Regions from separate parts of the Parabacteroides sp. AF17-3 genome, predicted to be linked through region 1. Evidence: riboswitches for the same ligand, from Rfam matches in the RefSeq annotation. Region 1 holds a riboswitch; the other holds the start of a gene.
The links. Region 1 has a riboswitch for cobalamin ahead of DWW91_RS13360 (MAC/perforin domain-containing protein). Riboswitches for the same ligand answer to the same signal wherever they lie in the genome.
Positions count from the first base shown of each region.

Region 1 (7,816 bases):
TATAAAACGACAGAACCTGGTAATCCTCGCTCGGAATCAAAATAATATCCTTTTACAGATAAATTTCCTCCACGTCCCAAATCTCCCCAAAGGTTTAATTCCGTACGCCAGGATTCGATATCGCTATTGTGTCGCTTCAAGTTTTCTACTTGCGACACATTCGTCAGTGTAAAAGGATAATTCCCGTCCGCCCTCAAATAATCTCCATTCAAAGAAGCGCCCCATTTCTTTCCCAGCTTTTGTTCGTAAAGTATATAAGGATTCACCATACCGAAAGAGCCGGTCTTTACCTGAGCATTCAGACGAAACGGTTTTGTAAGAAAATCCGGGCGCAATGATTTGATACTCAACGCACCAGCCGATGCACACATACGTGCCGTCTGGAAGATATCATCAGTCTGGCCAATGGATAAGGAAACCATTTCTACATTATCCAGCGAGAAGCGGCTGATATCTACCTGACCACTTTGGGCATCGGTAATTGTTACTCCGTCATAACTGACAGCGGTATGTTGTGCTCCCAAGCTTCGAACGGAAACGGTTTTCAACCCTCCTATTCCACCATAATCCTTGACGGTCACCCCAGAGAAATGTTTGACGACTTCCGAGAGATTTTGTACTCCCAACCGTTCGATGTCTACACGATCCATCACCTGCAAAGGGGTGGCTTCACGAACAATAGAGGGAGAGATATTCCCTATTACTTCTATTTCAGATAGTTGGAAATAAGTCGTTGTATCTATCTGCTGTGAAAACGTATATGTAGATATAAACAATTCCACAATAAAAATCATTAAAAAGTTTATATTAAACATGCCAATACACTTTAACTAATTAATAAAATAAATACTTCATGTTCAGACATTAAATCAACCATATTTCCACCTTCATATTCTAAAAAATTAGAATTAAAAACAAATAAAAAAGCAATTATCAATATATAATACTTACAATAAATTTACTATGTTCACGTCCTATATTGTAAGTATTTATATATTGCCTTATGAATCGTTGTTCATAAGGCAATAATTGTATAATTAAACAAATCCAATGGATCAATATTTGTTGGAGATAAACGATTTACAAAATCCCTTATGGCATAATCATCTAATAGTTTATCTGCATGTATCGAATATCCATATTTATTCTTTCCCTCTGAACAAAGCAGATAAATAGTATTATTAATAGAATCAATATATTTAACCATTTTTGTTTCATCCAGGCCATCACAATACACACTAATTTTATATTTAAAAGGAGTATTATCACTCACTATCTTCAAACCATAAATATTACTTACTCGTGCTATTTCACTTTGAATATACTCATTGGCTTGTCCCATATATAAATATTTTGACTTAATAATAACATCATCATTAAAACGTGTTATTAAACTAGTCTGAAAAACCCCTATTTGACCTGAAATATAAGTCAAACGTATATTTATATATGGTTCTTGCAGTGTGGGAAAAGCTGTTATTTCTGATTTATAACAATCTAATAAACCTTTTTTCAGATTTTCTTCCATAACAAAATCAGCTAGTGGGATAAGTCCATTCTCCGAAATGTCAACAATACTATGTTTATCTTCATTATTTAAAGTACTCAACCAATTAGAAAGATTAACATTTAAATCATTTATATTCTTAGGAGGGGTAAAACTAGCAAATTCAGCACCACCTCCTATTGTTTTAACAGAAACCATCATTGATGTCAATTCATTAGAACTAGTTGAACCATTTGAATAACTTTTACCAAGGCCTAATTCGCCGGACACCTCAGAACCGTTTTTCATTTTAAAACCATAAGAAGCATTTATATCTGTATTCATATCCTTTTCGTTTGTTTCTTCAGATATATTTTTCTTATGCAACCCCGTGTATACAACTGAGGCACGTCCTCCTGTTATAAAATCGGACAACACAAATCCACCATAATTGTAAAATAGCTCAGTTGGAGTTGTTCCATATAACTCATCTTTAAAATCACTTGATAAATAATTCAAAATAATTTCTTTCCTAATACGTGAGCTCATTTGCATTACATACTGAGATCTTTTATAAATAACATCCAACTCTCCAAAAACTCTATTTTCTTCATTAAGAGTTGAATTAGTAAATATTCTACTCATTTTTCTTTTTGCCCCGATAGAAAATAAACCTAAATTTAAAGAAAATCCCCCATTGATTTTTTTACTCATACTAGATTTCTCTGTATACCTTTGAAAATCTGAATAAGCAAAGCTATTAGCAATACCTTCATTAAGATTTTTAGTTAAAAAATAACTTGGTTTATCTTTGGATAATTTTTCAATATCAACTACTGAATAAGTTACATTTTCTATTGTACCTACAGGAAAAAAATCATCTTTATATGCTCTTCCCAGACATTTATCAAATGTTACTAACAACCGGGGAGAAAATTGAGAGTGCGACTTAGTATTCTCTATTGGTACCCAAGGATAATCAGGATCTCGCTCTTTTAAAACAATTCCTTTTTCACTATCACTTTCAGGATATTCCCTTTGATCGTCCTCTTTATTACAAGAAATAAAAACTAATGCAAGCAAAAATAAAACAGTTTTCTTCTTCATAATATAATAATTTACATAAATAATAAAAAAACAAACGAAATCTCATGTAATAATATATACCTTTTACAAGATATTTTTTACTCAACTGTTAGCAACACGGTAATTATTAGATCTGAACAAATTTTTCCTAATTCCGATCTCAATAATGACTATAAACTCTGTATTGCTTTATTGAGCATTGATTAATACTGACAGATATTGCTTATATATCCAATTATATTTGGTTTAAGCTATATATACTCAGGTCTATCAACACCTTTACCCGAGGTATTGCATATTACAGAATAATGGCAGGTTTTCTGACTTGTTCTCCCATGATCGGCCGCCTTCCCAAGGATCCTAAAATCCTCAGTGGCAACAAGATTTGCCGGGGTTACAGAACTTACAGCTACGGGTACAGTTCCGGATTTGCACCGGATTCCCTATTACTAACGGCCGGCGGAAGCCAGACCGTTACACCATAATCCGGTGGCAAAAGTACAAATAATATCAATTACTATACCTGATAATTTAAAATACTACTTCTGGTAATATAATTTAACAGATCATACCACCATCCCCCAAACCACTCCGCACACAAAATGCCAACCCTTATTCTTCAAAAAACAGCGTAATTTTTCCTCAAATTGTTCCATATCGCAAAACAATTGGTTCATTTCGGAATGACTACAAAATTAGTTTAAAGTTTAACTAAATGCAAAAAAGCCAAAAAAGTAATATGTTCCGGTTTCCGACAGGTTGTTTTCGTAATATTGCACGGTTGAAAAAATATATTGACGAGGTTTAAAAAGAATTGTATGGGAGAAACAAAAGGTTATGTTTCGCAGGTTATCGGTCCAGTCGTGGATATTCACTTCGATAATGAAAAAGAAGAGAAAATAGTGCTACCACGTATTCATGACGCCATGGAGATAACCCGTCCTAATGGGAAAATACTGATCGTGGAAGTTCAGCAGCACATTGGGGAAAACACAGTCCGTACAGTCGCTATGGATACGACAGACGGACTGCAACGAGGAATGGAAGCCGTATCATGCGGTTCGCCCATTACCATGCCGGTCGGCGATCAGGTAAAGGGGCGTTTGATGAACGTGACAGGCGATCCGATCGACGGGATGAAAATGCTGGATAAAAAAGGAGCTCTCCCTATCCATCGTGAGCCGCCGAAGTTTGAAGATCTGACAACCAGCAAAGAGGTGCTCTACACCGGTATCAAGGTGATCGACCTGCTGGAACCCTATTCCAAAGGAGGTAAAATCGGGTTGTTCGGTGGCGCCGGAGTCGGAAAGACGGTTCTTATCATGGAACTGATCAATAACATTGCCAAAAAGAATAACGGTTTTTCTGTTTTCGCCGGCGTGGGTGAACGTACCCGTGAAGGTAACGACCTGTTGCGCGAAATGATACAGTCGAATGTAATCCGTTACGGTAAAGAATTTAAGGAAAGTATGGAAGCCGGTCATTGGGACCTGTCGAAGATAGACCACGAAGAACTGGCTAAATCGCAGGCGACACTGGTGTTCGGACAGATGAACGAACCGCCGGGAGCACGTTCGTCGGTCGCCCTCTCGGGACTGACCATCGCCGAATCGTTCCGCGACCTGGCTCCGGAAGGCGAGACTCGCGATATATTATTCTTTATAGATAATATTTTCCGCTTCACGCAAGCCGGTTCCGAAGTATCCGCCCTGTTGGGACGTATGCCGTCGGCAGTTGGTTATCAGCCGACACTGGCTACCGAAATGGGAGCCATGCAGGAACGTATCACCTCGACGAAAAAAGGTTCCATCACCTCCGTGCAGGCTGTTTACGTACCGGCAGACGACTTGACCGACCCGGCACCGGCAACGACCTTTACACACCTGGATGCTACCACCGTGCTGAGCCGTAAGATTACCGAACTGGGTATCTATCCGGCAGTCGACCCGCTGGAATCGACATCCCGCATCCTCGACCCGCTGGTCGTAGGCAAGGAACATTACGAAACGGCACAGCGTGTGAAACAGATACTCCAGCGTAACAAGGAGTTACAGGATATTATCTCTATCCTGGGTATGGAGGAACTTTCGGACGAGGACCGCCAAACGGTTAACCGCGCCCGCCGTGTACAACGTTTCCTGTCGCAACCTTTTGCCGTGGCGGAACAATTCACCGGCGTACCGGGCGTAATGGTCTCTATCGAAGACACCATCCGCGGATTCAATATGATCATGGACGGTGAAACCGACGATATCCCTGAACAGGCCTTCCTGAATGTAGGAACGATTGAAGATGTGATTGAAAAAGGAAAGAAACTGGCAGAACAAGCAAATTAAAAACGTATGGAACTGGAAATCATATCCCCTAGTGGCGTTTTATTCAAAGGAGAGACAAATTATGTATCCTTTCCGGGTACGGCAGGCTCGTTCGACGTCCTGCCCCATCACGCTCCGATGATCGCTGCCCTGGAAGAAGGAGTTATCCGGTACCAGACAAATGAAAAGAAAGAACAAGAAATAAAAATACAGAGCGGATTCGTCGAGATAAAAGGCGATATCCTGTCCGTATGCATCGAATAAAAAAATACGATCATGAGCGGTAGATTAAGAATGAAGCTAATGGGCTTGACTACCTTTATTAATGTAGTTATCGGCGTCGCACTGGGAGGCCTGTTATACACCATCTGGCCTTCGCATTATTATGAGTGGTATCCTTCGATACCGGTGTTTTACTGGCTAAGCAGCATGTTTATGATCTACTTTCTGGATCATGTCAAACGGAAACACGGAGACGTTACGGTTGTTACTTATATGGTAGTCCGCCTTTGCAAATTCACGCTCGCACTGGTTTTCCTGTGGCTTTATGCCGCTTTGGTCGGACAGAACCTGAAAGCCTTTGGCTTCACGATGATGTTGTTCTATTTCATTTATCTTGTACTGGAAACATATACATTGTATCTGTTTGAGAAAAAGAGAATGAATAGTGAGAAAAAAGAAAAAGATGAACAGAATAAAAAATAACAGCCTGTTTTGGTTTACTTTCTTGTTACTGGTTTGCATCAGCTTTCCGGTAAGCGCCTCCACGGATGCGAAACAAGGTGAGGTAGATGTGCAGGATATCGTATTCTCACACATCAAGGATGCCTACACCTGGCACATCACGGAGTGGAACGGGAAAGAGATTTCCATACCGCTGCCCGTCCTGCTGAAAAGCGAAGAACGCGGATGGGACTTGTTCCTCTCCTCACACCTGCATCATGGCAATGTGCATCATAACTATTACATCGCCAATGAAGGTAAACATGCCGGAAAGGTGGTAGAAAAAAACAGCAGAGGCGAAGAAGTAAAGCCCTGGGACTTGTCGCTTACCAAAAACGTATGCGGCCTGCTTCTCAGTTGCGGCTTACTGCTTTTCATCGTGCTGCGTACCGCCCGCTGGTATAAAAAGCATCCGTATGAAGCCCCCGGAGGATTTACCGGATTGATGGAGATGGCGGTCATGTTCATACATGACGGCGTAGTGAAGGAAGGAATCGGCAAAGAATATAAGCCTTTCTCTTCTTATCTGCTGACGGTCTTCTTCTTCATCCTGATAAACAACCTGATCGGTATTATTCCGATTTTCCCGGGAGGAGCCAATATCACCGGTAATATCACAATTACCGCCGTGCTGGCCTTATGTACATTCCTGGCAGTGAACCTGTTCGCTACCAAGGAATACTGGAAGGAGATATTCTGGCCCAACGCCCCTATCTTCCTGAAGTTACCGTTGCCGATCATGCCCTTCGTGGAATTTTTCGGCATACTCACCAAGCCGTTCGCCCTGATGATCCGTCTGTTTGCCAATATCATGGCCGGACATACAATCATTCTGGCGTTGACTTGCCTGATATTCATCACCGCTTCGATGGGAACAGCCATAAACGGCACGATGACAATCGTATCCGTATTGTTCACCGTGTTTATGAACTGTCTCGAACTGCTGGTGGCATGCCTTCAGGCCTATATATTCACCCTGTTGTCGGCCAACTATATCGGATTGGCCAAAGTACGGGAATGAACAAACATATTTATTAATAATAAGATTACTAATTTTAAAGATTGAGAGTTATGTTATCAGCAATTTTATTACAAGCAGCAGCCGGTGCAGGCATCGCTAAACTTGGAGCAACAGTAGGAGCAGGATTAGCTGCTATCGGTGCAGGTATAGGTATCGGATTGATCGGTAAAGGTGCCGTCGAAGGTATCAGCCGCCAACCGTCGGCAGCCGGTGACATCCGTACGTCCATGCTTATCATGGGTGCATTGGTAGAAGGTGTTGCCCTGTTTGCGATCGTAGTATGTTTCTTAGGATTGTTCCAATAAATAAAAGTAAACTATGTCATTGCTCACACCAGACGCAGGGCTTTTATTCTGGATGATCCTTTCTTTCGGAATCGTCTTTGTTATTCTTTCCAAATATGGTTTCCCGGTAATCATCAAAGCCGTGGAACAACGGAAAGAATACATTGATCATTCCCTCGAATCGGCCCGCCAGGCAAACGAACAACTTGCCGGCATCCAGGCCGAAAGCGAAAAGATTCTTGCCCAGGCAAGAGAGCAGCAGAATGAGATTCTGAAACAAGCCCTGGCCGAAAAAGAACAGATTATCAGCACAGCCCGGCAAAAGGCATCCGCTGAGGCACATCTGCAACTGGAGGAAGCGACACGCCGGATAGGGGAAGAAAAGGACAAAGCCATCCGCGAAGTCCGCACCGAAATCGCCGACCTGTCAGTCGCCATTGCAGAGAAAGTGATGAAAGAGAAAATCAGCCGTACCGATGAACAGGAAAAGATCATCAACGGGCTGCTCGACAATGTTTCGTTTAGTAAATCATAAGATATGGACGTAGGTACAATCTCTTCCCGGTACGTCAAAGCACTCTTTTCGCTGGCAAAAGACAAGCGGCAGGAGGACCGGGTATATGATGACATGAAGATGCTGACCATCAGTTTCGAGCAAGAGCCGGGACTGAAAGCGGTGCTCGACAACCCTATCTTTCCCCTGGAGGAGAAAGTAAAGTTGCTGACTACCGCCGCCGGCCTGGAAGTATGCGAGTTGTTCACCCGTTTTATCCGCCTGGTACTTCAGCACAAGAGAGAGAGCTTGTTACCGCTAATGGCATATATTTATATCCATATGTACCGGAAAGACAAGAAGATCACCCGGGTGTTGTTCAAGACACCGGCTCCGGTAGATGAAGCG
Region 1 covers NZ_QTMM01000009.1:56,838-64,653, reverse strand. Annotated here, with positions in the region: gene DWW91_RS13365 (TonB-dependent siderophore receptor) at 1-794, opposite strand, end outside; gene DWW91_RS13360 (MAC/perforin domain-containing protein) at 1,016-2,593, opposite strand; cobalamin riboswitch at 2,865-3,071, opposite strand; gene atpD (F0F1 ATP synthase subunit beta) at 3,391-4,908, shown strand; gene DWW91_RS13350 (F0F1 ATP synthase subunit epsilon) at 4,915-5,151, shown strand; gene DWW91_RS13345 (hypothetical protein) at 5,164-5,592, shown strand; gene atpB (F0F1 ATP synthase subunit A) at 5,573-6,631, shown strand; gene atpE (ATP synthase F0 subunit C) at 6,682-6,936, shown strand; gene atpF (F0F1 ATP synthase subunit B) at 6,950-7,450, shown strand; gene DWW91_RS13325 (F0F1 ATP synthase subunit delta) at 7,454-7,816, shown strand, end outside.

Region 2 (7,816 bases), on a different contig from region 1:
TCGGAAACGTCTTCCTCCATGAAGTCACATATATGTACGTCGATACCCGGTGCTCCCAGTTTCGAACTGTTTTCTTCCATCAGTTTCCAGCATTCCTTGCGGATCTCGAATGCGTGGATGTGAAGATGGGGGTATTGCCTTTTCGCTTCGATAGAAACCGATCCCGTACAGAAACCGATATCCCAGAAGTGGTTGCACATCGGGAGCATCAGCATGCTCATATCCAGTATCCGGACAGGCGCTTTCGTAATCATGCGTTCCCTGCCGTCGAGCAGTTCGAACAGCTTGTCGGGGATGCCCAGCGGACGGTAGGTGATATCGTTATACATCCGTTGCAGTATCACACAATTCGGACTGTCGATGGGATATTCTTCCACTTCCGACAGGGCAAGCGAGCGTGAGATGCGCTGCTTTTCCGGGTTGCCTAGATGTTCTCCTATATACATCTTATATTGTGTGAAACCGTATTTCAGCAGGCGCATAGCAATGGAGGCCGGGGTACGCACATGGTCGGTCAATACTCCGATTTTCCCCCGGTTTTCTATCAGTGCGCGGTCGAGTTCATGCCACGGACGTCCGGTGAGGGATACCATGGTCATGTCTTCATACGATACTTTCAGTTCGTGCGAAAGCATCTGTAATGAATTGAATGAGGGCAGGAGCGTTATTTCCGCTTCCGGCATCCGTTTAAGTATTGTTGAAGCGAATCCGTAGAACAAAGGGTCGCCCGAAGCGAATACAACGATCTTCTGATGGTATTCATATTCGTCGAAAACGTTGTCGAGCGGTACTTTTATATCGATCCATACAGCATCCGGCGGCAGGAAAGGCATGACGATCTCATGATGGCGCTTGCCTCCTGAAAAGTATGTGTTGCTGTTGATTATATCTACTATTGTCTTGTTGTTGCTGATGTAGTTGGGGTCATCGGGAATGCCGATGACGGTGAATTGTGTTCTCATACGTCTCTTCCTGGTTTTAAATTAATAGCGTCGTTGTAACAAAGTATAGCGTTGGTCAGTGTAGCCGCAAGGTTACTTCCGCCTTTCCGTCCTTCAACGATGAGTTTGGGGATGGAAGTGAACGGTTTGACCATATGTTTCGATTCTTGTACGTGCACGAAGCCGACGGGGGCGGCAATGATTCCGGCAGGGGTCGCTTTTCCCTTGCGGATCAGGTCGCATAGTTCCATCAGTGCCGTCGGGGCATTACCAAATACGAACAGAGCATCCGGATGCTCGCTGACGGCGATCCGTATGCCGGCTTGTGTGCGGGTGATCCCTTTTTCGGTAGCGAGGGCAACGGTTTTCTCGTCTTGCAGGTAACATTTCACTTCGAGTCCCATGCGTTGCAAAGCTCCTTTGCGGATACCGGATGCTGCCATGGTGACATCGGTGATGATGGTACGGACTGCGCCACTGCTTAGTTTTTCGTAGAGCGTAGAAACGGCATTGTCGTCTACCCGCAGTACATTTTCCATATCGAAATCGGCTGTTGTATGGATGGCATGCAGCAAGGCCCATTTCTTGTCTAACGGAATATCCTGGTTTTTCAGTTCTTTCTCGATGGTGCGGAAACTACGGATCATGATGTCCTGGCCGATTCCGATTTCCTTAGCGGCCATTTTGATCTCGCCGTAATAACCGCGCGGGGTAATCATTTTATTTTCGAACTGATAGGTCTGTGAGTTGCCGATAAGGATGACAGTGAACATATCCACCTGTTCCGGGTCGAAGTCTGCCAGTGTAGTGATCGTCACTTCCTGTTCTTCGCGTCCTGCCTGGCGGACAAAGCCGACCGGTGTCTGCGGATCGCGTTCCTGTAGGAAAATTTCGATCAGGCGGTAGAGCTGCCAGTAGCGGCCTTCACTTTTGGGATTATAGATGGCGGTGATAAAGTCTGCCGAAGCGGCGGCTTTGATGCGTTTTTCTATCAGTTCCCACGGTGTCATCAGGTCGGAGAGGGAGATCACGCAGAAGTCGTGTCCTACCGGGGCACCCAACAGGGAGGCTGCCTTCTGGAAGGCACTGATTCCGGGTAAAGCTTCGATGCTGATGTCACTTCCTTTTTCGCGTTTCATCTCGTAGATAAGCGGGGCCATCCCATAGATGCCGGCATCGCCGGAGCTGATAACAGTTACTACTTTGCCTTCGGTCGCGTAATTATATGCTTCTTCGGCACGTGCCTTCTCCCGTTTCATCCCTGAGTCGATACATATGGCTCCGGGACGGATTATCTTTTCAATGAACCGGAAGTAATATTTGTATCCCACGATAACGTCTGATTGCCGGATGGCAGATAACACTGCGGGAGTAATGTCTGATTCACTGCCGGGTCCGATACCGGCTACGATTATTTTACCTGTGCTCATTTATAGCTTTGAGTTATTGATTCTGATACATTCGGTTGTAATCATGCAGACACAAAGATAATCTATTTATTTCGTACCGGTAGACTTTTGACGGTTTTGTTCTTAAAAATACGTTTCCGGGCTTTGCGTTTGAGTTGCAGGTATTGCAGCCAGGAAAATACTCGTAGTAACACAACAAGTAAAATAACACCTGACAGAATATAACAGACTAAGGGAGTTGACATTCTCCCCTCAACAAAAGTATTATCCCCACCCTTACCAAGGGATAATAACACATACAATTTGGTCATCATAATTTAATAAGAATCTGTATTTTAACAATACAAAGGTAGCCTATGCTGCAGAAGGGGAATATATATAAAATCACATATAAAATATATAATCTGATATTCTTTCAGCTGTTTAGTTTCTTCTTTAATTCTTCGGGGGTAAGTCCGAATTGTGTTTTACAGAACTTATAGAAATGAGAATGTGAACTGAAATCGAAATCGTCGATTATACTTTTGAAATCTTCACCTTCCGTTGTCAGGCATTTTAAAATCCGTTTCGCCTTTTCATTCAGTAACCACTGGTAGGCAGGAATACCGAAGTTTTCTTTGAATTTGACCCGGAAGGAGTTTATCCCATATCCCATCAGATTGGCCAGTTCTTTGACATTCTTTACTTTCATATAATTTTCCGCTACCTGTTTTTCGAACTCAGACGGGTGATTGGCCAGCAGATAGAAAAAATGACCTAAATCTTTACTGGGGTAGACTGTTTTGAGAAGATAGAACAGTTCCTCTCTTTTGGCAAGATATAAGTTGTAATTCAAATAATTATTCTCCAGATACTGGATGAGAAGTTTTAAAAAGCTGTAGAGAGGTTCGATTATCTTTAGTTCTATCCATTCAAACGAGGATTCGGGTAACAGGTCATATTGAGCCCGGAAACGAAATAACTCATCGATAGTCAGACTATCGAAGGTGAACGCAAGAATTTGCGAACATGGAGTAATTTCATAGGTGTATTTTTCATGCCCTTTAAGAAAGAGCATATGCGGTTCGCCAATGGACTTCGTTTGAGTATGTGGAGAATATATTTTTACTGATCCGTCCAGTATGAAGAAAATCATATTATTATATAGGTAAGATTCAGTTAAATCTATTCCTTCGGGCTTTATGAGAAGATCAAAGCCTGCATGTAATGACTGACTGTTAGGTATTTCAGAAGGCGCGTTATTAATCGTACTTTTCATGTTTTTGTTTGGATTTAGTTGTTGTTTTACACTCCATGTGAATGTATATGCAAAAAAAATACAATGTTCCAGTTTGTTATGTATACAAAATATCATTTTATGTATATATTTTGATATAAATAAAAATGCAAGTAAAGATGGTAAATAATTAGTTGATAATAGATAAAATGTCTATTGTTATTGCTCCTTTAATAATGTAAAAGTTCTGGTTGTGTAAATTAGAATTTCAAGAATGTATTGATATAAAAAACCGGCCTTTCCCCGTATGAGGAAAGAGGCCGGTTTTCATTTGTGACTCTGTGACGGATAATGGGCGTTTGGTCCGTCAGTCTTTTCCAGCAGCGTATTGCTTCTTTTTATCCATGATATCGACCATTTTGTGTTTGGCCGCAAAACGGGCATGTTCGATGAAGATGTCCTGTATGTCGGGATTCTGTCCCAGACCTTCCATCAGGACGGATACTTCGTAACCGTTGTCTCCCAGCTCCTTTTTCCAGTCGCCTGCTATATCATTGTTGACATGGTCGCCGGCAACGAACATGAAAGGCATGAGCATGACTTTCTTTACACCGCTGGCTTTGAGCTTGGCAAGCATCGTATCGAAAGTGGGATAACCTTCGATCGTTCCGACATGGAAGTTATCATAGCCTTTTGCTTTCAGCATATAATCGGTCACTGTCTTCTGCAACATACCGTGTGCAAAAGACATACTCATTGAACAACCTACAAGAAAGGCTGTCAGCAGACATTTCTTTTTCATTGAAAGAGATTTGTTTTATGTTCATAATAGCCCTCCTGGCCCCGGGAGAACGGATTTGTCTGTCTGGCAGGTTTCCTGACTTGCCCGGAAAACGACCTTCCCATCCTTGTCACGGACAGTGGTGTAAGCATGTTTTCCTTTTATAGCGGGCTTCACAGTAGCGGGCACTGTTCCGGATTCTCACCGGATTCCCTTTTATACGACAACCGGAGGCTGGCGTATCACCAAAGCGGGACAAAGATAGAAATTTATTTAAAATAAGGGAGCTTTTATAATCTCTTAATTGAATCTCCCGCAACAACTTTCTCATGGATTGTGTTCCATTTACCACAATAAAATCGGACATGGAATATGTCTTACTATTAACGTCAAATAATTGTATATATGGAGTGGTTTGCTGATTTGCTCAAACACTATCCGGAACTGGCTATCTTTCTGACACTGGCTTTCGGTTTCTGGATAGGTAAATTTAAGATAGGTAAATTTTCCTTGGGAACAGTTACCAGCGTATTGCTGGTCGGTGTATTAATTGGACAGTTGCATATCGATATTGGGGCACCCATTAAATCCGTATTCTTTCTTCTGTTCCTTTTTGCCGTGGGATATAGTGTTGGTCCGCAGTTCTTTCGCGGGCTAAAAAAGGAGGGACTTCCGCAGATGCTTTTTGCCGTACTGATGTGTTTGTTCTCTCTGTTTGTTCCCTTTTTGCTTGCCAAGCTGATGGGATACAATGCCGGAGAAGCGGCTGGATTGCTGGCTGGTTCGCAGACGATCTCTGCGGTGCTGGGAGTAGCGGAAGATACGATCAACCAGAGCGGGTTGAGTGCGGCAGACAAAACATCCATGATTAATGTGATGCCTGTAGCTTATGCTGTCTGTTATATTTTCGGTACGGCCGGTTCTGCCTGGCTGATGAGCGATGTGGCTCCCCGTTTGCTGGGCGGACTGCCTTCGGTAAAGAAGGCTTGTAAAGAGCTGGAAGCAAAGATGGGTACCGACGATGAGAGCGAGCAACCCGGTTTTATGCCGGCAGCACGTCCCATCACTTTCCGCGCTTATAAGATCAGTAATGACTGGTTCGGGGCAGGCAAGACCGTACAGGAGCTGGAAGATTATCTGGAAGGGCAGGGCCGTCGTCTGTTTGTAGAACGCGTACGAATCAATAATGTGGTATATGACGTGAAACCGGACCTGATGCTTCAGAAAGGGAACGAAGTCGTGTTGAGTGGTCGCCGTGAATTTGTGATCGGAGAAGAAGATTGGATCGGAGACGAAGTGAACGACCTTGAATTGCTGGACTTCCCGGCAGAGACATTGCCTGTACTGATCTCCTGTAAGAAGTTTTCGGGAATAACTGTAGCCGGTCTCCGCAGTGAAAAGGTGATGCACGGCGTCAGCATTAAAAGTATCAAACGTGCGGGTGTCAATATACCTGTGCTGGCTGCGACAAAGATTAATCCGGGCGATATGCTCGAACTGGTAGGTACCAAGATGGAGGTAAATGCTGCGGCTGCGACTTTGGGGTATGCTGACCGGCCGACCAACCAGACGGATATGATCTTTGTTGGTCTGGGGATCTTTATCGGTGGCGTGATCGGCTCATTGGTGGTACATTTTGGAAATATACCGATCAGCCTGAGTACGAGTGGCGGGGCATTGATTGCCGGACTGGTATTCGGATGGCTTCGCTCCAAACACCCGACATTCGGACGTATTCCGGAACCATCCTTGTGGGTATTAAATAATGTAGGGCTGAATATGTTCATTGCCGTGGTCGGCATTACGGCCGGACCGAGTTTTGTGACCGGCTTCAAAGAAGTAGGCGTAAGTCTGTTCATTATCGGAGCACTGGCCACGACCATTCCGCTGATAGCCGGTGTCCTGATGGGACGCTATCTCTTTAAATTCCATCCGGCCATTACACTGGGTTGTACTTCAGGAGCACGAACGACAACAGCCGCCCTCGGTGCGATAGAAGATGCGGTGGAAAGCCAGACGCCGGCGTTAGGATATACAGTTACTTATGCTGTCGGTAACACCTTACTGATTATCTGGGGAGTGGTGATTGTCTTGTTAATGTAAATCATAGAAAAAGATAGTTCAATTCTGATAAAAATAGAAATTAATAATCATACATATAATATATAATATGGAAGAAAACAATAAAATCGTAGTCACCCGTGAATACGAAAAGAAAATGTCGGAGATCAGTCCGTTCGAATTAAAGGACATACTGATCCGGTTAGCCGATGAGAGTGCCCGTAAGAGTACCCACATCATGTTGAATGCCGGTCGTGGCAACCCGAACTGGATTGCTACCACGCCACGCGAAGCCTTTTTTCTACTCGGCCAGTTTGCTCTGGAAGAATGCCGTCGCGGGGTTAAACTGGAAGACGGTATGGTCGGTCTTGCCGGCGTTCCCCAGAAACCAAGTATCGCCTATCGGTTCAGGGAGTTTCTTGATAAACAAGAGGGAACACCTGGTTCCGAACTTTTACGTGATACCTATAATTATATGGTACGTGTAAAGAATGTTGATGAAAACGACCTGGTACATGAGTGGGCAGAAGGTGTGATTGGTGACCAGTATCCTGTTCCCGACCGTATTTTGAAATATACGGAAGTATTGGTGCGTGATTATCTGGATCAGGCATTGTGTAACAACCAGCCGCCCAAAGGTAAATTCGATTTGTTTGCCACCGAGGGCGGTACGGCTGCCATGTGTTACATCTTCGACTCCCTTCAACAGAACTTCCTGTTGAATAAAGGAGACAAGATCGTCCTGTTTGCTCCGGTCTTTACTCCTTATATAGAAATACCCGAACAGGCCCGTTATCTGTTTGATGTAACGGAAATACATGCGCTGAAAATGACGGGTGACGGATATCATACCTGGCAATATCAGGAAAAAGATCTGGATGTATTGAAGGATCCGTCTGTTAAGGCTGCCTTTATTGTCAATCCGAGTAATCCGCCTTCTTATGCTTTGACACCCGGATTGACGGAGCGTATTGTCGATATCGTTACCAATTATAATCCCAACCTGATGATTATTACCGACGATGTATATGCCACTTATGTGCATGGTTTCCGTTCCCTGATGGCTGAGCTTCCTGATAATACATTGTGCGTTTATTCTTTCTCCAAGTATTTCGGTGCGACAGGCTGGCGTCTGGCAGTCATCTCTTTGCATGAAGATAACATCTATGACCGTATGATTGCCGCATTGCCTGATGATAAGAAAGAAGCATTGGCAAAACGTTACAGCAGTATCATGCTCGACCCCTCAAAGATGAAGTTTATCGACCGCATGGTTGCTGATAGCCGTCAGGTCGCACTTAATCATACATCCGGACTTTCCCTGCCACAGCAGACACAGATGTCTTTGTTTGCCTCTTTCTCCTTGCTGGATTCCGAGAACCTGTATCAGTCCCGCATGATCGACATC
Region 2 covers NZ_QTMM01000011.1:217,786-225,601, reverse strand. Annotated here, with positions in the region: gene cbiE (precorrin-6y C5,15-methyltransferase (decarboxylating) subunit CbiE) at 1-962, opposite strand, end outside; gene cobJ (precorrin-3B C(17)-methyltransferase) at 959-2,371, opposite strand; gene DWW91_RS16010 (helix-turn-helix domain-containing protein) at 2,766-3,608, opposite strand; partial or broken gene DWW91_RS16005 (sirohydrochlorin cobaltochelatase) at 3,934-4,293, opposite strand; cobalamin riboswitch at 4,416-4,612, opposite strand; gene aspT (aspartate-alanine antiporter) at 4,753-6,450, shown strand; gene DWW91_RS15995 (bifunctional aspartate transaminase/aspartate 4-decarboxylase) at 6,518-7,816, shown strand, end outside.
Region 2: another riboswitch for cobalamin. It lies ahead of DWW91_RS16005 (sirohydrochlorin cobaltochelatase); the one in region 1 lies ahead of DWW91_RS13360 (MAC/perforin domain-containing protein).